3 regions of the Aquipuribacter aurantiacus genome follow, and region 3 is predicted to be linked to each of the others. Evidence: riboswitches for the same ligand, from Rfam matches in the RefSeq annotation. Region 3 holds a riboswitch; each other region holds the start of a gene.
What was found. A riboswitch is a leader RNA that binds a small molecule or an ion and turns the genes downstream of it on or off. The one in region 3 is predicted to bind S-adenosylmethionine.
Positions count from the first base shown of each region.

Region 1 (6,851 bases), on a different contig from region 3:
CTTCCGTCAGACCCGCTCGCTCGAAGAGATCAACTGAGGGGCTGGACATGACCAAGTGGTTCGCCGACACCGGCTGGCGTCACCTCGTGGGCCTCGCGGCCCTCGTGTTCGCGCTGTTCCCCATCGTCTTCGTCGTCAGCGCGTCGCTGAACCCCGCGGGCACGCTCACGGCCAGCAACGCGCTGTTCAGCGACATCAGCCTCGAGAACTACCGCGACCTGTTCCGCTCACCGGTGTACCCGTACGCCAACTGGTACGTGAACACGCTGTTCGTCGCCACGGTGACGGCGGTGGCGCAGGTGTTCGTCGCCAGCCTGTCCGCGTACGCGTTCAGCCGGTTCCGCTTCGCCGGTCGGCGCGTGGGGCTGCTGGGCCTGCTGCTCATCCAGATGTTCCCGCAGATCCTCGCCGCCATCGCGATCTTCCTGCTCGTGTTCGAGATCGGCCAGCTGTTCCCCGGCATCGGCCTCGGCACGACGGTCGGGCTCATCCTCGTCTACATGGGCGGCGCCCTCGGGGTGAGCACGTTCCTCATCAAGGGGTTCTTCGACACCATCCCCAAGGAGCTCGACGAGGCCATGAAGGTGGACGGGGCGGGTCACGCCCGGGTGTTCTTCACCATGGTGCTGCCGCTGTCCGCCCCGGTCCTGGCCGTGGTCGTGCTGCTCGCGTTCATCACCACGCTCAACGAGTTCCTCGTCGCCAGCATCCTGCTCACGGCCCCGGAGTCGCAGACCCTCGCCGTCGGGCTCTACCAGCTGGTCAGCAGCCAGCTGAACGCCAACTGGGGCTTCTTCGCGGCCGGGGCGCTGCTCGGCACCATCCCGCCCGTGCTGCTGTTCCAGTGGCTGCAGAAGTACATCGTCTCCGGGCTGACGGCGGGCTCGGTCAAGTAGGGCGACCCCGCACCGGTCAGGACCCGGGGCGGCGCCCCCGTCCGCGGCCCCCAGGACCGGGTCGGGCCGATTAAGCGGGGACGACGACCCCCGGCTGCCGCGCGGCGCCCAGGGCGTGCGCGAGCTCGGTCTCCAGCCCCAGGTGGGCCACCGGGTCGGCCACCGCCGCGACCTCGCGCTCGAGCTCGCGCACCAGCGGGATGACCCGCTCGCCGAAGGCCTGCACCTCCTCCCGGACGTGCAGGAACCCCAGCAGCAGCAGGTCGACGCCGATGAGCCGGTAGGCCAGCACCCGCCGGGCGACCTGCTCCGGGGTGCCGATCAGCCCGGTCCGGAACCCGTCGTTGTACTGCACCAGGTCCGTGAGGTCGCTGTCGGCCCACATGCCCCTGCCGTCGCGCGTGCTGCTCCCGGCCTGCTGCACGGCGTCGCGGAACCCCTCGACCTTGGCCACGTCGGCGTGGGCGACGATGTCCTCGACGACCTGCCGGGCCTCGGCCTCGGTGTCGCGGACCACCGCGAAGCCGTTCAGGCCGAACCGCACCCGTCGGTCGGCGGCCGCGGCGTACCCACCCACCTCCGAGACCTGCTCGGCGACCGCGTCGAACCCGGCCCCGTTCATGAGGTACCAGTCGCTGGCCCGCCCGGCCATGTGCCGGGCGTCGGTCGAGTTGCCGCCCTGGAAGATCTCCGGCAGCACGTCCGGTCGTGGTCGGAACGTCAGGTCCCGGGTCCGGAAGTAGTCCCCGCGGTAGGTGAAGTCGTCCGTGGTCCACGCCCCGCGCAGCACGTCGATGAACTCCTCCGACTGCCGGTAGCGCTCGCCGTGCTCCAGCCAGGTCGCGCCCAGGCTGAGGGCCTCACCCTTGAACCAGCCCGACACGACGTTGAGCGCGAGGCGTCCGCCCGTCAGCTCCTGGGCCGTGGCGGCCCACTTGGCCAGGACGGTCGGCGGCCAGAAGTACGGGTGGACGGCCGCGATGACCGTCAGCCGCTCGGTGGCCAGCAGCAGCGCCAGCGAGAACGAGGTCGACTCGTGCTGGGAGTCCGCCCCGTAGGAGGCGCCGTAGCGGACCTGGGTGAGGGCGTAGTCGAAACCCGCGGCCTCGGCCGCCCGGGCGGTGTCGACGTTGTAGGCGGGGGAGTGCTCGGTGCGCTGCGGCAGCGTCGACACCACGAGCCCGCCGGACACGTTGGGCACCCAGTAGGCGAAGCGCAGCGGCTCGGAGGGGGCGTCGGGACGCGAAGACGGTGTGCTCATGCGACGGCTCCGGTCAGCTGTGCGGCGGGCGCCGCGGTACGGGTGTAGCGGCCGTCGTGGTGGACCAGCGGCCCGGACCGGTGGGCCGGCCGGACGCCGTACCCGCCCCGGGCGAGGTGGGGGTCGGCGGGTCCGGGGAGGTCGAGGTCGTCGCGGACGTCGTGGACCTCCCCGAGGACGACGAGGGAGTCCCCGGCGTCGACGAGTCGCAGCACGGCCCCCGACACCCGGGTCACCGTCCCGTGGACGTGGGGCAGGCCGTCGTCGGCCCAGGACCAGGTGGTCTCCTCGGTGAAGCGCCGGGAGGCGTCGGCGGCGAACCGGCGTGCGACGTCCTCCTGGTCCGCTGACAGCAGGTGGGCGGCGTAGCGGCCCGAGCGCAGCAGCGTGCCCAGGCTGGAGGAGGTGCGGGACACGTTGAACGACAGCAACGGCGGCGAGATCGACACCGAGGCGACGGACACGGCGGTGAACCCGACGGGTGAGCCCTCGTGCGCGGACGTCACGACCCAGACGCTGGAGGCGTCGAGCCGGAACGCGCGCCGAAGGTCCACCGCGGGTCCACCCCAGGCGGGGGTGGTGGTCACGGTGAGCTCCTTGGTCCCGGGCGCCGTGGCGGCCCGGGCTCGTGCGGTCAGGTGGTCCGGTGCAGGTCCGAGCGAGGTGGTCGGCTCAGGACGGACAGACCGCGGAGCAGGTGTGCAGCAGGTCGACGGCACGTCGACGCACGAGAGGGGTGCTGAACATCGGTTGCTCCTCCATCGGTCCTGGCGGAAGCACCCGCACCCGTTGCCGGGGGTTGCTGCGACGTCTACGAGCCAGGTCTCTCGGTCGCTCTGGATGGTTGCAGGACGAAGGTGGCAGACCGGGCGGGTCCTGTCCAGGTCCCGGTCGATCCGTCTCGGCGTCTGGGACGGCGGTCGTGCCGGTCGGGTCAGCCGTCCCCGCGCAGGGTCAGCACGACCTCGTCGAGGAAGTCGTCGACCTCGTCCTGGTCGTAGCCGGTGCGGAACTTGGTCGGGGCGAACCGGACGGCCACCACCTCCTCCGCGGTGAGGGTCGTGGGTCGGCCCACGTGGACCTGCTGCAGCGCGTCGGCGACCCGGTCGAGGAACGCGTCCACCTCGTCGGCGGCGTAGCCCTCACGCCACTTGGTCGTCGTGAACGTCCGGCTGCGGACGGCGTCCACGGTCAGGGTCATGGCCCCGATCCTCTCGCGCCACGGCCGGGTGGGGCGGCGGGACGGGCCCGACGGTGCCCGGTCCCATCCGTTCGGCTCAGCCGGCCAGGGCGTCGCGCATCGGCACGAACTTGGCGGTCGACTCCGCGAGCTCGGCGGCCGGGTCCGACCCCTCGACGATGCCGCAGCCCGCGAACAGGCGGATCTCGTGGCCGTCCGGGTCGAGCTGGCCGCACCGCAGCGCGATGCCCCACTCGCCGTCGCCCGCCGCGTCCAGCCAGCCCACCGGCCCGGCGTAGCGACCGCGGTCCATGCCCTCCAGCTCGGCGATGAGGGCGGCCGCGGCCGTCGTCGGCGTCCCGCAGACCGCGGCCGAGGGGTGCAGGGCGGCCGCCAGGTGCAGGCTCGACACGTCGTCGCGCAGGACGCCGGTGACGTCGGTGGCCAGGTGCATGACGTTGGCCAGGTGCAGCACGAACGGCGACTCCGGGACGTTGGTGCCGGCGCAGAAGGGGGTGATGGCCTCGACCACGCTGCGGACGGCGTACTCGTGCTCGCCCAGGTCCTTGCTCGACCGGGCCAGCGACGCCGCCAGGGCCAGGTCGTGGGCGTCGTCACCGGTGCGGCGGATGGTCCCGGCCAGCACGCGCGAGGCGACCAGCCGCATCTGCGTGCGGACGAGCATCTCCGGGGTGGCGCCCACCAGTCCGTCGACGCTGAACGTCCAGGTGGAGGGGTAGGCGTCCGCCAGGCGCCGCAGCAGCGCGCGCGGGTCCAGGGGGGACCCGGTGCGGGCCAGCAGGTCCCGGGCCAGGACGACCTTGGCCACCTCGCCGGCCTCGATGCGGCGGACGGCGGCCTCCACCAGTGCCTCCCAGGCGGCGCTGCTCACCGCGCCGTCGGCGAACGCGACCGGGCCCGGTCGTGGTGGGGCGGGCGCCACGGGCGGCGGCCCGTCGACCGGTCCCGGGATCACGCCGTCGGTGTTGCCGTCGGTGAGGGTGGTCCTCGTCAGCCACCAGCGCCCGTCCCGGTGCCCGACGACCGTCGCCGGGACGACGAGCTGGCTGGTGCTGGGCGAGCCGTCGGCGAACGCGAACGACCCGAAGGCCACCGGACCGGTGCCCCGCAGGCCCACGTCGTCGCGGACCACGGCGCCGGCCAGCAGCCGCTGCCACCGCCGCTCGGCGGCGGCGAACCGGTCGGGGCCGGTCGTGCTCACCCGGGCGGTCTCGCCCCAGCCCACGAGACCCTCGCCGCGCCGCACCCAGGACAACGGGGCCTGCCCGGGGGGCAGCAGCTCCAGCAACGGGCCGGGGTCGTCGATCTCGACGGTGCGTGACACGAGCCGGGCGCCAGGACGGGCGGCCGGCTCGGCGTGGTCTGCCATGGTGCTCGACATCGTGATCACAGGGTAGGTCGCCACCGGTCGTGCCCGCGCCCCGGGCGTCGTGGGACGATCTGCAGGTGCCCGACACCCCGGTCCGCGCCCAGCTGGACAAGCGTCCCGACGAGGTCTCGTCGATGTTCGACGGGGTCGCCGAGCGGTACGACCTGACGAACACCGTGCTGTCGCTCGGCTCCGACCGCCGCTGGCGTCGCATGGTGATGCGCGACCTGGACGCCCGCCACGGCGAGCGGGTCCTCGACCTGGCCGCCGGCACCGGGACGTCGACCGAGCCGTTCGCCGACGCGGGGGTGCGGGCGGTGGCCTGCGACTTCTCCCTCGGCATGCTCCAGGTCGGCCGGCGTCGTCGACCGGACATGTCGTTCCTGGCCGGTGACGCAACCCGGCTGCCGTTCGCCGACGCCTCGTTCGACGCCGCGACCATCTCCTTCGGCCTGCGCAACGTGGTCGACCCCGACGCCGGGCTGGCCGAGATGCTGCGGGTCGTGCGTCCCGGTGGCCGCCTCGTCGTCTGCGAGTTCAGCCACCCCACCTGGAAGCCGTTCCGGGCCGTCTACGACCGCTACCTGCTGCGGGTGCTGCCCGCGGTGTCGCGCGTGGCCTCGTCCAACCCGGAGGCCTACGACTACCTGGCCGAGTCGATCCAGGCCTGGCCCGACCAGCAGGCGCTCGCCGAACGGATCCGGGCGGCCGGCTGGAGCCAGGTCACCTGGCGCGACGCCAGCGCCGGCATCGTCGCCCTGCACCGCGCCGTCCGCCCCTGACCCGGCGGGCCCGCACCGGTCCGGCCGTCCTGACCGACGGGTGGCACACGGACTGGTCGTGATCCGGCCGCTCCACCCCCCCGATCACATCACCTGCGTGTGCCACCCCCGCCCGGCCCGCCCGGCCCGCCCGGCCCGCCCGGCCCGCCGGCCCGGGCCACCCGTCCGGCGGGGCGGCCGGCCCCGTCGTACCCTTGTGAACACGTGCACAAGTCCGGTGCGCATGTCCCTGGAGGTCCACGCGTGAGCACCCTGACCGAACAGCCCGTCACCGCGGTCGACGACGTCCCCGCGGAGGCCGACGTCGTCGTGGTCGGCGCGGGCCCCGCCGGCGCGACGGCCGCGGCCTACCTCGCCCGGACCGGCCTGCACGTGGTGCTGCTGGAGAAGACGGCCTTCCCGCGCGAGAAGGTCTGCGGCGACGGGCTGACCCCGCGCGGGGTCAAGGAGCTCGTCGCCCTCGGCGTGCAGCACCGCGAGGAGGACGGCTGGATCCGCAACAAGGGCCTCCGCATCATCGGTGGCGGCCAGCGGCTGCAGCTGGACTGGCCCGAGCTCACCGGGGTGCCCAGCTACGGCCTGGTCCGCCCCCGCGCCGACCTCGACGAGGTGCTGGCCCGGACCGCGCAGCGGGAGGGCGCGCAGCTGTTCGAGCAGACCTCGGTCACCGGCCCGGTCCTGGACGCCACCGGCCGCATCACGGCCGTCACCTGGGCCCGCCACGACGAGCGGGGCCGCAAGACCGGCCTGACCGGCACCGTCAGGGCCAGGCTGGTCGTCGCCGCCGACGGCAACTCCAGCCGGCTCAGCCTGGCCATGGGCCTGATCAAGCGCGACGACCGTCCGCTCGGGGTCGCGGTGCGGACGTACTACACGTCCCCGCGCACCCACGACGACTACCTGGAGTCCTGGCTCGAGCTGTGGGACGGCCCGCCCGGGCAGTCCACGCTGCTGCCGGGCTACGGCTGGGTGTTCGGCGTCGGGGACGGCACGAGCAACGTCGGGCTCGGCATCCTCAGCAGCTCCAGCGCCTTCGGCAAGGTCGACTACAAGGAGCTGCTGCAGCGCTGGGTCGCGACGATGCCGGCCGACTGGGGCTTCACCCCCGACAACCAGACGATGGCCATCAAGGGCGCGGCCCTGCCGATGGGCTTCAACCGCACGCCGCACTACACCAAGGGCCTTCTGCTGGTCGGCGACGCGGGCGGCATGGTCAACCCGTTCAACGGCGAGGGCATCGCCTACGCCATGGCCAGCTCCCGGATCGCGGCCGGGGTGATCGCCCAGGCGATGGCCATGCCGGAGCACGCCCGCGAGCGCGCTCTGCAGGCCTACCCCAAGG
Region 1 covers NZ_JBPKAO010000004.1:317,718-324,568, forward strand. The annotation lists gene ACR80Q_RS08155 (ABC transporter permease subunit) at 1-37, shown strand, start outside; gene ACR80Q_RS08160 (sugar ABC transporter permease) at 48-896, shown strand; gene sfnG (dimethylsulfone monooxygenase SfnG) at 967-2,157, opposite strand; gene ACR80Q_RS08170 (flavin reductase family protein) at 2,154-2,744, opposite strand; SAM riboswitch class I at 2,913-3,004, opposite strand; partial or broken gene ACR80Q_RS08175 (DivIVA domain-containing protein) at 3,104-3,232, opposite strand; partial or broken gene ACR80Q_RS08180 (DivIVA domain-containing protein) at 3,257-3,358, opposite strand; gene ACR80Q_RS08185 (isochorismate synthase) at 3,435-4,739, opposite strand; gene ACR80Q_RS08190 (demethylmenaquinone methyltransferase) at 4,862-5,509, shown strand; gene ACR80Q_RS08195 (geranylgeranyl reductase family protein) at 5,753-6,851, shown strand, end outside.
Region 1: it holds a riboswitch for S-adenosylmethionine, as region 3 does, so the genes downstream of both, ACR80Q_RS08170 (flavin reductase family protein) here and ACR80Q_RS10875 (bifunctional o-acetylhomoserine/o-acetylserine sulfhydrylase) in region 3, are expected to answer to the same signal.

Region 2 (6,851 bases), on a different contig from region 3:
TCCCGCCGATCTACGTGCCCAGCTTCGCCATGCTCCAGCACAGCATCCCCTACACGATCGAGGCCCCGCTGAACCCGCGTGGGACGACCCTGACCGAGGCCGAGCGGCAGCGCCGCACCGCCCTCAACACCGACGTGCACGAGGTCGCCATCACGACGTCGCTGGCGTACGTCGAGGACAACCGCCGCCAGGTGATCCACGACCAGGCCGAGGGGTTCCGACGCGGCCTGGCCGGTGAGCCGCAGGTCGACATCCCGGACGGCTTCGTACCCGGGTGGGGCCCGGAGGACAACTACTCCACCGAGTTCCCGCGCTCCTACGTCATCCCCGTCGGTGAGGCGCAGCGTTCGCAGACCGCCGCCGCCCGCCTCGTCGACCTGCTCGTCGACTCCGGCGGCCGGGTCCACGTCGCCGGGAGAGAGTTCACCGCCGACGGCACCCGCTACCCCGCCGGCTCGTACGTCGTCGACCTGCACCAGGGCAAGCGCGGCCTGGTGAACGCCCTGCTGGAACCGGGCGCCGACATCACCGACCGGGTCGACGACCTGTACGCCGGGCCGGCCGCCTGGAGCCAGGGGCTGATCTGGGGCGCCACGGTCGACACGCTGTGGGACGAGCTGCCCGACGCGCAGCTGCGTCCGGTCTGGGACGGCACCGCCCGCGGCACCCTGCCGCGCGGCACCGCCGACCTGCGCCTGGACCTGCAGGACCGCTCCGACCTGCTGGCCCTGAACACCCTGCTGGCCGAGGGCGTCGAGGTCCACCAGATCGCCGACGGCTCGGTCGTGCTGCCGCGCACCACCGCCAACCGGCAGCGCGCCGGTGCGCTGGTCCGCGAGCTCGGCGTCAGCTTCGACGCCGCCCCCGCAGGCTGGAGCGGTGAGCGGCTCGAGCCCGTCACCGTCGGCTACGTCGGCACGGTCGAGGAGCGCGACACCCTGTCCGACCTCGGGTTCACCGCACGCGCGGTGACGGCGGCGACGCTGGCCACCACGCTCACGTCGGAGATCGACGTGCTCTACGTCAACGGCACCCTGAACGTCGACACCCTGGACGCAGCGAACCGGGCGGCCCTGGACGCGTTCCTGGCCCGTGGCGGCGACGTCGTCGGGCAGGGCACGCCCGGCGCGGCCTTCGCGAACCGCGCGGGGCTGCTCAGCGTCACCGCGACCAGCGGGGCGAGCCTGGCCAGCGGCATCGTGACCGTCGACAACCACTCCGGCGCGGTCGTGGGCGGCGCCCTGCCGCACTCGTTCATCGCGCAGCCGGTGTGGTTCACGAACCTGCCCGAGGGCGTGACGGTGCAGCAGTCCTACGCGGGCGACCCGCTGCTGGCCGGCTGGTGGGCGTCCAACGACGCGGGCACCAACGGCCAGGAGGCCGCGGCGGGGCAGGCCAGCATCGTCAGCGCCGAGACCGGCGCGGGCAACGGCGTCGTGCTCATCGGCACCGACCCGACGTTCCGCACCCACCTCAAGGGTCTGCAGGCGCAGCTCGCCCGCGCCCTGCTGTGGAGCTCGACCGTCGACTGAGGCCCGCGGCACCACCTGCACGCACAGGCGCCCTGCACCGCTGCTGGGGTGCAGGGCGCCTGTCGCGGTCCGAGCGGGTACCGACCAGCGACACGGGAGGCCGCGGGGGCCGGGTCGCGCCGTCGGGCGCGCGTGCCGTGTCGCTGGTCGGTACCCGCTCGGACCGCGACAGGCGCCCTGCACCGCTGCTGGGGGGCAGGGCGCCTGTCGCGGTCCGAACGGGGACCGACCAGCGACACGGCACGCGCGTCCGACGGCGCGACCCGGCCCCCGCGGCCTCCCATGTCGCTGGTCGGTACGCGAACCGCGGACCGGTCGGCTCAGAAGGCCGGCAGGACGTCGCCCTGGGACCAGGTCTCCTCGATGTAGGCCCGGACCTCGTCGGAGCGGAGCAGCTCGTCGAGCAGCACGATCCGCTCGTCGTCGGCGTTGTCGTCACGGCTGGTGAGGAAGTTCGCGTACGGGCTCTCCGCGGCGTCCTCCACCAGCAGCGCGTCCTGCACGCTCAGGCCGGCCTCGAGGAAGTAGTTCCCGTTGAGGATCGCGAGGTCGAAGTCGGCCAGCGAGCGGGGCAGCTGCGCGGGGTCGGTCTCGACGAACTGCAGGTCCTTGGGGTTCTCCTCGATGTCGAAGACGGTGATGTCGCCCTCGACGTCCGGCAGCTCGATGAGGTCGGCCTCGGCCAGCAGGTCCAGCGCGCGGGCCTGGTTGGAGCCGTCGTCGGTGATGCCGACCAGGGCCCCGTCGGGCAGGTCGGCCACGTCGGTGACGGACTCGGAGAACGCGGCGTAGGGCTCGACGTGGACCCCGTCGAAGGCGGTCAGCTCGTAGCCGAAGTCCGCCTCCTGCGCGTCCAGGTACGGCTGGTGCTGGAAGTAGTTGGCGTCGACCTCGTCCTCGGACAGCCACCGGTTGCCGATGGCGTAGTCGTCGAACTCGACGATCTCCAGGTCGAGGCCGGCGTCGGCGGCCAGCTCGGTGTCGACGAAGCTGAGCAGGTCCGCGTGGGGGACGGCGGTGGCCGCGACCCGCAGCGGGCCGTCGGCCGCGGCGCCGGTCGCCTCGGCGTCCGCCCCGTCGTCCGAGCCGCAGGCGGCCAGCGCCAGGACGGACACGGCGGCGAGGGCGCCCAGGCGGGTGGCGGCGGTCAGGGACGGTCGGGTGGTGCGCATGGTGGTCCTCCTGTGGTGGTGGCGTCGACGGTCGCCGGCGCCTGGCTGGGGTGGTGCGGTCGGGTGGGTGGTGCGGTCTGGTGGGTGCCGCGTCTCAGCGGTGGTCGAGACGGCGGGCGAGGTGGTCGCCGAGGGCCTGCAGCAGCTGGACCATGACGACGAGGACGACGACGGTGAGCACCATCACGACGGTGTCGAAGCGGCGGTAGCCGTAGCTGATGGCCAGGAACCCCAGTCCCCCGCCACCCACGGCGCCGGCCATGGCGGAGTACGCGACCAGCGTGATGAGGGTGGTCGTCGTGGCCGCGACGAGGCCGGGCGTGGCCTCGGGCAGGAGCACCTTGGTGACGACCTGCCGCCGGGTGGAGCCGATGACCTCGGCCGCCTCGACGGTGCCGGGGTCGACGTCTCGCAGGGCGGCCTCGACCAGGCGGGCGAAGAACGGGATCGCCCCGATCGCCAGCGGCACGGCTGCCGCGGTCGACCCGACGCTGGTGCCGGTGATCAGCCGGGTCACGGGGATGAGCGCGACCATGAGGATGATGAACGGCAGCGAGCGGGTGACGTTGACGACGGCGCCGACGACGCGGTTGGTGCGGGGCATCGGGCGCAGCCCCCCGGGGCTGCTCGCGTGCAGCAGGACCCCCAGGGGCAGCCCCAGCAGCACGCTGACCAGCCCGGACAGGCCCACCATCCACAGCGTCTGCAGGGTGGCCTCGGTCAGGCCCTGGGTGATGACGGGGCGGGCCAGGGACTCCAGCAGCTCGTTCACGCGACGACCTCTGCCCGGGAGCCGAGCTCGCGCGCGGCCGTGACGATGTCGTGGGCGTCCAGCGTCCCGGGGGCGAGCCGGACCCGGGACAGGTGCGTACCCCCGATGGTCTGCGCACCGCCGGCCACCAGGGCGAGGTCGGCCTCGAGACGTCGTGACAACCGGGAGACCACGGTGGCGGCGGCCTGCTCGCCCACGGTGACGACGTCGACCCAGGGCCCGCTGCCCGTCCCCGGCGTGGGCAGGGGGACGAGCTCCGCGGCCAGCGACGAGCCCTCCAGGCGCACCAGCTCGTCCAGACGGCCCTGCTCGACCACGCGGCCGTCGGCGAGCACCACCACGGAGTCGCAGACCTCCCGCAGCACGGACATCTCGTGGGTGACGACCACGACGGTCAGCCCGAGCCGCTGCCCGACGTCGGTGATGACGCCCAGCACCTCACGGGTGGTCGTCGGGTCCAGCGCCGACGTCGGCTCGTCGCACAGCAGGACGGACGGGTCGTTGGCCAGCGCGCGGGCGATCCCGACGCGCTGCTTCTGCCCGCCGGACAGCTGGGCAGGGTAGGCGTCCTCGCGGCCGGCCAGCCCGACCAGGCCCAGCAGCTCCCGCGAGCGCTCCCGGCGACGGGCCCGCGGCACCCCCGCCACCTCCAGCGGCAGCGCCACGTTGTCCGCGGCGGTGCGGTTGGCCAGCAGGTTCGCGTGCTGGAACACCATGCCGACCCGACGACGCGCCTCGCGCAGACGGCGGTCGTCGAGGGCGGACAGGTCCTCGCCGTCGACCACGACCGATCCCGAGGTCGGCCGCTCCAGCGCGGTGAGGCAGCGCACGAGCGTGCTCTTGCCGGACCCGCTCGGCCCGACCACGCCCGTGACGCTGCCCCGGGCGAACGTGATGTCGACGTCGTCGAGCGCGACGACGGTGCCCTGACGGGTCGGGAACTCCTTGCGCAGGGCGCGGCAGACGATCATGTGGACCTCCGGTGACGTCCTCGCGGGGTGGGCGGGGGCGCGGACGAGCGCGACCGTGGAGCACGTCCCGGGGGTGACCCGGGCGCGCCGACGGTGGCGGGGTGGGTGGGGTGGTGCGTCGCTGCGGGCGCTACCGGGAGCCCGGTGTCGTCGCTGCGACCGGGACGGGCGGGTCACGCCCGTCGGGTCAGTCCCGGCAGCGGGTGGTGGTGGCGCGGCACAGGTCGACGACCAGGCGGCGCGTCAGGACCTCGCCCGAGCAGGCGCAGGTCCGGTGGTGCGAGCGGTGCGGTTCCACGGATTCCTCCATCGGTCCTGGCGGAAGCACCTTCGACTCCCCTCACGGGGGTCGCGGTTGCTGCGGCGTCGACGAGCCAGGTCTCTCGGCCGCTCTGGATGGTGGTCCAACGGTAAGGCATCGCGGCGACGCCGACGGACCACCCCCCGGGGGGCGGGACCCTCGTCGACCTCCGGAGCGCCCCGCGAACGGACGACCGGGCCGCCGGCAGGGATGCCGACGACCCGGTCGTACCCGCCTCGGCGGGGTGGATCAGCTGCTCAGAACGAGAGGCTGGTGAGGAACTCGAAGCTGTCCCGGGCGAACTCGGGGCTCGCGGGAGCCCCGTCCCGCTCGATGACGTAGTAGGACACGTGACCCTCGGCCGCGGCGAGGATGGGCGCCCAGTCGATCTCGCCCTCCCCGACGTCGGTCGGGGTCGCGCGAGCGTCCCCGTTGAGCGTGCCGTCCTTGATGTGCAGCAGCTCGATGCGGTCGGAGTAGGTCTCGATCAGCTCCGCCGTGTCGACCCCCGCGTCCTCGGCCCAGAGGATGTCCAGCTGGAACGTGACGAGCTCGGGGTCCGTGAGCGGCACGAGCGCCTCCCACGCCGAGGTCGTCTCGCCCGTCTCCGGGTTCGTGACCTGGGTGGTGAACTCCCACTCGTGGTTGTGGCCGAAGATCTTGCCGGTGCCGTTGGCCACGGACTGCTCACCGAGGGTGTTCATGGCCTGCGCCGTCGCGACGACGTCGGCGTAGGTGCTGCTCCCGTCGCGAGCGATGCTGGGCGGCGGGAACCCGCCCGAGCCGACGTACTGCTGGCCCACCTCCTTGGCGAAGGCCAGGTTCGCCGCGAACCCGGTCGGCGACACGTTGCCGTGCGAGCTGGGCTGCTGCAGGCCGTAGGAGTCGAGCAGCGCGGACCAGGTCTGCGCGTCACGACCGCCGTAGGTCCCGCCGAAGGGCTCCACGTTCTGGAACCCGATGTCCTCGAGCTCACCGAGGACCGTCTCGATGCCGACCTCACGGACCCAGCTGTTGTAGCTGAACATCTGGATCGAGATCTGGTCGGGCGACAGGCAGCGCGACTCGCACTCGAGGGTGCGGACCAGCTCGGAGACGTCGCGGACGAGCAGCTCGTGGTCCGTCCGGTCGAGGAAGCGCTCCAGCTGCTCCACCGCGCGGGTGTCGCGGCCGGCGGCCTCGTGACGCTCGGCCTGGCCGAGGAAGGCCCTCAGCTGGGCTAGGTCCCGCTTCGACACCTCACCGGAGGCGGCGAGCCGCGCCAGGTTGGCCGCGACGTCGGCGTACGACGTCTCGACGAGGATGGTCGCGGCGAAGGTCTCGCTGCGGCCGGCCTCGTCGGTGGCGGTGACGACGACCTGGTGACGCCCCAGGGACAGGTCCCACAGGTCGATGGTGTCGCCGTCGACGACGTCGCCGTCGACCCGGGTCACGACCGAGGCGATCCCGGACGTGGCGTCCGTGGCCTCGACGTCCAGCGTGATGCTGTCCGAGCTGCCGTAGGTCTGACCCGCGGTCACACCGGAGACGGTGAGGACCGGGTCGACCGTGTCGATCGAGATCGTCGTGCTGCCGACCTCGGAGATGTTCCCGGCGGTGTCGATCGCCCGGTACAGGACCGTGGTGACGCCCTCGGCCGTGATGTTGAACGGGTTGATGTTGCCGTTGTTGGCGCGGACGTTGGTCCACGTCGTGCCGTTGTTGACGGAGTACTCGACGCGGGCCAGGGCCCCGTCGTCCGTCGCGGCCAGACGCACCGCGACCGGCTTGGTGGTGAACCAGCCGTTGGCGCCCTGCGGCGCCGCGGGCGTGGTGGTCAGGCTGACCGTGGGCGCCGTGACGTCCGCGGCGCCGTCGCCGATGAACTCGAAGGTGTCGACGTCGACGCCACCGGTGCTGGTGACGTAGATCGTGCCGGTGCCCTCGGGGAACGCGGTGACGTCGCCACCGACCGTGGCCCACGACTCGGAGTCCACGTCGAAGGTGGCGAACGGCTCGGCGTCCAGGGCGTCCCAGCGGAAGGCGAGCTCGCCCTCGCCGCTGGCCCGGACCTCGACCGCGTCGATGCCGAAGAAGTTCACCGGCTCGTAGCCGATGTGGTCA
Region 2 covers NZ_JBPKAO010000009.1:75,986-82,836, reverse strand. The annotation lists gene ACR80Q_RS13010 (M14 family zinc carboxypeptidase) at 1-1,532, shown strand, start outside; gene ACR80Q_RS13005 (MetQ/NlpA family ABC transporter substrate-binding protein) at 1,853-2,704, opposite strand; gene ACR80Q_RS13000 (methionine ABC transporter permease) at 2,799-3,476, opposite strand; gene ACR80Q_RS12995 (methionine ABC transporter ATP-binding protein) at 3,473-4,447, opposite strand; SAM riboswitch class I at 4,751-4,850, opposite strand; gene ACR80Q_RS12990 (PQQ-dependent sugar dehydrogenase) at 5,006-6,851, opposite strand, start outside.
Region 2: it holds a riboswitch for S-adenosylmethionine, as region 3 does, so the genes downstream of both, ACR80Q_RS12995 (methionine ABC transporter ATP-binding protein) here and ACR80Q_RS10875 (bifunctional o-acetylhomoserine/o-acetylserine sulfhydrylase) in region 3, are expected to answer to the same signal.

Region 3 (6,851 bases):
TGGCCGCCGGCGTGCGCGTCCGGGCGGCCGCCACGGTGCGTCGCGCCGTGGTCTGGGGCAGTCCGATGGAGCCCATGTCCAGTCCGGCACCCACGAGGTCGGCCATGACGGCCTTCATCCGGCCGGAGGGGACGTCCGCCTCGGTGACCACCTGACGGAGGTCGACCGCCGAGACCGGGGCACCGCTCCCGATGCGCTCACGCATCCGCGTGAGAGCGGGGTGGGAGAGGATGTCTTGCAAGGTACGAGGTTCGTGCTCCGACGACACGCACAGCCCTTCGTCGACTACGGTCAGGGGGACTGGCGTCGTCCGTCAACGCGACGACCAGCGAGTACCATTGTAGTACCATTGTAGTGCCATCGTGGCCTCCGGCCCGACACGTCGCCGTGCGTGTGGCCCACGGCGCACTCACTCCTGCTACCACTGCGGCAACGCCGCGACGGCGTCACCTGTTCCGCCGGGAGGCGGGTCCGGCCGGGCCGCCGGCAGGCCGGAGGGTCGCGCCTCGTCGCCGTCCGGGGGCCCGCGGAGGGCCCGGCCGGGACGGCGTGCAGGGCCGTGCAGGGCCGTCGTCAGGTGGACGCGGAGGCGGCCTTGGCCGCGGCCTTGCGAGCCTGCTTGAAGTCCCGGACCTGGTTCAGCGTGTCGTCGTCCACGACGTCGGCGACCGAGCGGTGCACGCCGTCCTCGCCGTACTCCCCCGCCGCCTCGCGCCAGCCCTCGGGCCGGACCGCCAGCTGCTTGCCCAGCAGCGCGACGAAGATGCGCGCCTTCTGCTCGCCGAAGCCGGGCAGGGCCTTGACCCGGCGCAGGAGCTCGGCCCCGTCGGTCGTGTCCCACAGCGCGGCGGCGTCGCCGTCGTACTCGTCCCTCACGGCCCGGGCCAGGTCCTGCAGGCGCCGCGCCATGCTGGCGTGGTAGCGGTGCACGGCGGGGGGACCCGCCATGGCGGCGCCCAGCTCCTCGGGGTCCATCTGCGCGACCTGGACCGGGTCGAGCCGCTCCGGGGCGCCGGGCATCCGGTCCAGGAGCCGCCGCGGGCCCGCGAACGCGGTCTCCATCCGGATCTGCTGGTCGAGCAGCATCCCGACGAGCAGGGCGAACGGGTCGGAGCCCAGCAGGTGGTCGGCCCGGTCGTCGCCGGTCAGCCGCAGCCCCGCCACGATCAGCCGCCGTCGCCCTTGACCGCCAGCACGGGGCAGGTCGCGTCGAGCAGGATCCGCTGGGCGTTGCTGCCGAGGATGAGCTTGCCGACGGGCGAACGACGGCGCAGGCCGATCACGATGACGTGGGCCTCGACCTCGTCGGCCACCGCGAGCAGGTCGTCGGCCGGGTCGCTGCTGCGCGGCAGGTGCCGCACCTCGTAGCTCAGACCGTGCTCGTGCAGCTGCTCGGTGAAGGAGGCCAGGTCGGCCTCCACCGCCTCGGCGGTGTCCTCCTTGCTGCTGACCACCACCAGGCGGACGTTCCGACGGACCGCCGCGTCCACCCCGTGGGCGAGCGCCGCTCGTCCCTCACGGCTGGGCAGATAGCCCACCACGACGGCCATGGCACCTCCTGGTCGACGGTCCCGTCCCTCGTCGGACGGGTTCTACCGGTGCCACCGTAACGGTCCCCGCCGGGCCTCGTACGCTGGGACGGTGGCGAGCCGTGACGGGGACGGGTGGGTGAGCTGCCGGTGCGGCTCGCGACACTGGGGGCTGAACGGCGCGGCGGGCCTGGTGCTCTACCGCGACGGCGCGGACGGGGCCGAGGTGCTGCTGCAGCACCGAGCCTCGTGGGTCCACGACGGCGGTACCTGGGCGGTGCCGGGGGGCGCCCGGGACTCCCACGAGGACCCCGTCGCCGCAGCCCTGCGGGAGGCCAACGAGGAGGTCGGCGTCTCCGCCGGGCACGTGCAGGTGTGGGCGACGCTGACCGGCACCGACCACGACGACTGGCGCTACGACTACGTCCTGGCGCGGGCGGGTGAGGACGCGCGGGTGCACGCCGCCAACCACGAGACCGCCGACCTCAGCTGGGTGCCCGTGACGCTCGTCCCCGACCTGCCGCTGCACCACGGGCTGGCGCGGGACTGGCAGCGGCTGTCCGAGCACGTCCGCAGCGCCGCCGCGGGCTGAGGCGGCGCCGAGGCGTCCGCCCCTACGCCCGGCAGCGGTCGTCGTCGCGTGGCCTGAGGTCGTGGTCCGCCCCGGCCAGGGTCCGGGCCAGGACCGCGGCCACGGCCTCCGTCTCCACGAGGAACCCGTCGTGGCCGTACCGGGACCTGACCAGCTCCAGCCGGGCGTCGGGGACGTGCTCGACGACCTGCTCCTGCTGCTCCGGCGGGTACAGCCGGTCGGAGTCGACGGCGACGACGGTGGTGCGGGCGCTCACCGTCGCCAGGGCCGCGGCGGTGCCGCCGCGGCCTCGACCGACGTCGTGGGAGTTCATCGACCGGGTCAGCGTGACGTACGAACCGGCGTCGAAGCGGCCGGCCAGCTTGCCGGCCTGGTGGTCCAGGTAGGACTCGACGGCGTAGCGACCGTCGAGGTCCGGGTCCTCGCCCGGCTGCGGGTCGCGACCGAAGCGGGTGTCCATCTCCCACCGCGAGCGGTAGGTCACGTGGGCGATGCGGCGTGCCACCCCCAGCCCGTCGACCGGTCCGGGGCCCGGTCGGTCGTAGTAGTCACCGCCGTGCCAGCCGGGGTCGGAGGTGATGGCGGCGACCTGGGGCGCGCACCACGCGATCTGGTCCCCGCTGGCCACCGCCGTGCTGGCGAGCACCGCGACGGAGGCGACCCGCCCGGGGTGGCCCACGGCCCACTCCAGCGCGCGCATCCCCCCCATGGACCCGCCGGTGACCATGGCCCAGCGCCGGACGCCGAGCCGGTCGGCCAGCAGGGCCTCCACCGCGACCTGGTCGCGGATGCTGATGCGCGGGAACCGGCTCCCCCAGGCCCGGCCGTCCGGGGCCAGGCTGCCGGGGCCGGTCGTGCCCTGGCAGCCGCCCAGGACGTTGGGGGCCACGACGAACCAGCGCCGGGTGTCCAGCGCCAGGCCGTCGCCGACGACACCGCCCCACCAGCCGGGCGAGGGGTGGGCGGGCCCGGCCGGTCCGACGACGTGGGAGTCGCCGGTGAGTGCGTGCAGCACGAGCACCGCGTTCTCGACCGTCCCGTCCGGCCCGGTCCGCGGGGTGCCCCAGCTCTCGTAGGACACCCGGACGTCAGGCAGCACCGTCCCGGACTCCGTGCCCACCGCCCCGACCCCGACGACCGTGCGCCCGCCGAGGGGGTCTCCGTCCCGCCATGACCTCACCTCAGGCGCCCTTGGCCGCCCGGAAGCCCGCCTCGAGGTCCGCGAGGATGTCGTCGAGGTGCTCCAGCCCGACCGACAGCCGGACCAGTCCGGGCGTGACCCCGCTGGCCGCCTGCTCCGCCTCGCTCAGCTGGCTGTGCGTGGTCGACGCGGGGTGGATGACCAGGCTGCGCACGTCGCCGATGTTGGCGACGTGGCTGTGCAGCTCGAGCGCCTCGACGAAACGACGCCCGGCCTCGACCCCCCCGGCGATCTCGAAGGCGAGCACCGACCCGGAACCACGCGGGGCGTACTTCTGCGCCCGGTCGAACCACGGGCTGCCGGGCAGGCTCGCGTAGGCCACGCGCTGCACCTCGTCGCGGTCCTGCAACCAGGCGGCGACGGCACGGGCGTTGTCGACGTGCCGCTCCATGCGCAGGCTCAGCGTCTCGATGCCCTGGGCGACGAGGAACGCGTTGAACGGGCTGACGGCGGAGCCCATGTCACGCAGCAGCTGGACCCGCGCCTTGAGGACGTAGGACAGGTTGGCGCCGAGCGGGCTGCCGACGCCCAGGTCACGGCCGTAGACCAGGCCGTTGTAGCTGGGGTCCGGGGTGTTGAAGCCCGGGAACCGCTCGGGCTGGGTGGTGTAGTCGAAGCGGCCGCCGTCGACGATGGCGCCCGCCACCGCGGTGCCGTGCCCGCCGAGGAACTTGGTCGCCGAGTGCACGACGACGTCCGCGCCCCACTCCAGGGGCCGGATCAGGTAGGGCGTGGCGACCGTGTTGTCCACGACCAGCGGGACACCCGCCTCGTGCGCGACGGTCGCGACCCCCTCGATGTCGAGGACGTCCTGGTACGGGTTGGAGATCGTCTCGCCGAAGAACGCCTTGGTGTTCGGCCGTACCGCGGCGCGCCAGCTGTCCAGGTCGTCGGGGTCCTCCACGAACGACACCTGGATGCCCAGCTTGGGGAACGTGTAGTGGAGCAGGTTGTACGTGCCGCCGTAGAGGCGGGGGCTGGACACGATGTGGTCGCCCGCCTCCGCGACGTTGAGCAGCGCGACGGTCTCGGCGGCCTGGCCGCTGGCCAGCAGGAGCGCTCCGACCCCGCCCTCGAGGCTGGCGATGCGCTGCTCGACGGCGTCCTGCGTCGGGTTCATGATCCGGGTGTAGATGTTCCCGAACTCCTTGAGCGCGAAGAGGTTCTCCGCGTGCTCCGTGCTGGTGAAGGCGTAGGAGGTGGTGGCGTAGATCGGCAGCGCCCGGGCTCCCGTGGTGGGGTCGGGCTGCTGGCCGGCGTGGATCTGACGGGTCTCGAAGGACCAGGCGTCGTTCATCAGGGGTGGACCTCCGTGGTCACCGGGGCCCGCCGAGCGGGCCCGCGCTTGCCGTCACCGATCGGTGACGGCCAGGTCCTCACCCGGGGCACCCCACCGCGGAGGAGGGTTGCCGACCAGCGAGCCGGGGCTTGACGCTGGTGCTCATGACCTGCGCGGAGCCTACGACACGGGGTCGGCAGGCCGCCAGGCGTCCGGATGACGGAACCCGGACGGGTCACCCGCCGCGTGCGTGGCCTCGAGCGGGCCGACCGCGACGAGCGGGCCGACCGCGAGGGCCGGGACGGCCGGGGTCACAGGGTCAGCGCGGGGGTGACGACCGCGCGCTGCGCGTCGCCCGGGTCGTCGCCGACCAGGACGAGCTGGAAGTGCCCCGGGGGCACGAAGGCGAGCGCGAACCGTCCCGTCTCGTCGCACTCCTCCCGGCTGGCCCCGGCGGCGGTGCGGACCTCGATCCCCCGCCGGCCGCCGGGCGCGACCCAGCCGTCGATCCGGTGCCCGCCCTCGACGTCGCTGATGGCGAGCATGACGGTCATCGACTCGCTGCCGAAGGTGACGGTGCGCACCTCGTCGTCGCCGCGGGCGCCGACCCCGGTGGACTGGGTCTGCTGCAGTCGCATCAGCTCGAGCTCCAGGTCGAGGTCGATGCCGGTGAACGCCTCCACCTCCAGCGAGAAGACCACCCGCTCCGACAGCCCCGACGGCACCGGGTCCAGCTGCTGCCACATCTGGCGCAGCTCGGCCGCCAACGACGACGCCGCGGCCGGCTCGTGCTCCCCGCCGCGCTGCTCGGCGACGCGGTCCCCGGCGTCCCCCGCCCGGTCCGGCCGGCCATCGGCGCGGTTCACGTCGTCGTCCACTGCGACTCCTCGCCCAGGTGCTCCCGCAGCTTCTTGAGGCACCGGCCCCGGGTGGGGCCGATGCTGCCCATGGGCATGCCCAGGTCGACCGACAGCGACGCGTAGTCGGGCCGGTCGGAGAAGGCCACCACGCGCAGCAGCCGCTGGCAGCGCTCCGACAGCCTCCCGACCGCCGACCACAGCCGCCGGGCCCGGTCGTCGTCGATGACCGTGGCCGCGGGACCGGGGGACGGGTCGGGGCTGACCGCCAGGAGCGGCTCGGGGTCGGCGACGGCGACCCGCGCGCCCGCGGCCGTGCGGGCCGCGTCCCGGCGCACGGTCACCAGCAGCCAGGCCAGGACCGCCTGCGGGTCCCGGACCTGGTCCCGCCGACGCGCCAGCGCCATCCAGGCGTTCTGCACGACGTCCTCGGCGGTGGCGTGGTCGACCCGGTAGGCCCGGGCGGTGTGCCACAGGGTGGGGGTCAGCAGGGTGACCAGCTCGGCGCTGGCGCGGTTGTCCCCGTCGCACCAGGCACGGAACAGCGCCGCGGAGCGGTCCGCGAGCTCGTGCCGCCTGGGCCCGGGTGGCGCCGGCACCACGGCCAGGTCCGGTAGCGCGTCACCGGGGCGTCGCGCCGTGGCGTCCCGCGCCCCCGGCACGGCCGCGGTACCGGCCGTACCCGCAGGGGGGACGGTGCGGTTGCTGACCATCGGACCTCCTGACGGACGCCGACGGGTCTCGTCGGGTACGCGCTGGGTGCTCGGCGGCTCCGTCGCTGGACAGGCTGCCGACGTAGGACGGGTGCGGACGGACCGTACCCGCTCCCCGATCACCACCACCAGCCTCCAGCCATGACCGCAGGAGCGGTCATGGCCGGCGGTTGATACCCGCCGCAGCATCATGACCACCGACGCGGCGGCCCGGCCGCCCTGCCCCGGGCCGAGGACGTCCACGGCGCCCCGAGGCCGTGGTCGAGGCACCGCAGGACCAGCGCGGCCAGGGGCTCGTCGTCCCCGCCCAGCAGCGCCCGTTCCGCCAGCACCCCGGCCGCGGTCCCCTCGCCCGCCGCCCAGCAGAGCCAGGCGTGCGCGGCCAGCACCGTCGCCCGCTCGGGCCCGGAGGTGAGCGCGGCCATGCGACGCAGCACCGGTGAGCCCACCCGGGTGGCCCGGGCGCAGGCGGGGTCGGTCAGCACCTCGTGCAGACGCGCCCCCGCCCTGTCCCGCCGCGCCGCGAGGGCCGCGGAGGACGTCGGCGCGACCGGGGCCGGCCCGGCCGGGCGCAGCGACCCCCCGGGCAGCAGGACGGCCAGGCAGGCGTCCCGCAGCGCGGGGCTGACCCACCACGCCGCGGCCAGGGTGCCTGCGAGCTCGGGGTCCGGCCCCTCGGG
Region 3 covers NZ_JBPKAO010000007.1:17,088-23,938, reverse strand. The annotation lists gene ACR80Q_RS10900 (RNA polymerase sigma factor) at 1-205, opposite strand, end outside; gene ACR80Q_RS10895 (HhH-GPD-type base excision DNA repair protein) at 574-1,167, opposite strand; gene ACR80Q_RS10890 (universal stress protein) at 1,167-1,550, opposite strand; gene ACR80Q_RS10885 (NUDIX domain-containing protein) at 1,642-2,121, shown strand; gene metX (homoserine O-acetyltransferase MetX) at 2,144-3,241, opposite strand; gene ACR80Q_RS10875 (bifunctional o-acetylhomoserine/o-acetylserine sulfhydrylase) at 3,303-4,619, opposite strand; SAM riboswitch class IV at 4,659-4,771, opposite strand; gene ACR80Q_RS10870 (hypothetical protein) at 4,913-5,479, opposite strand; gene ACR80Q_RS10865 (RNA polymerase sigma factor) at 5,464-6,171, opposite strand; gene ACR80Q_RS10860 (DUF4192 family protein) at 6,360-6,851, opposite strand, start outside.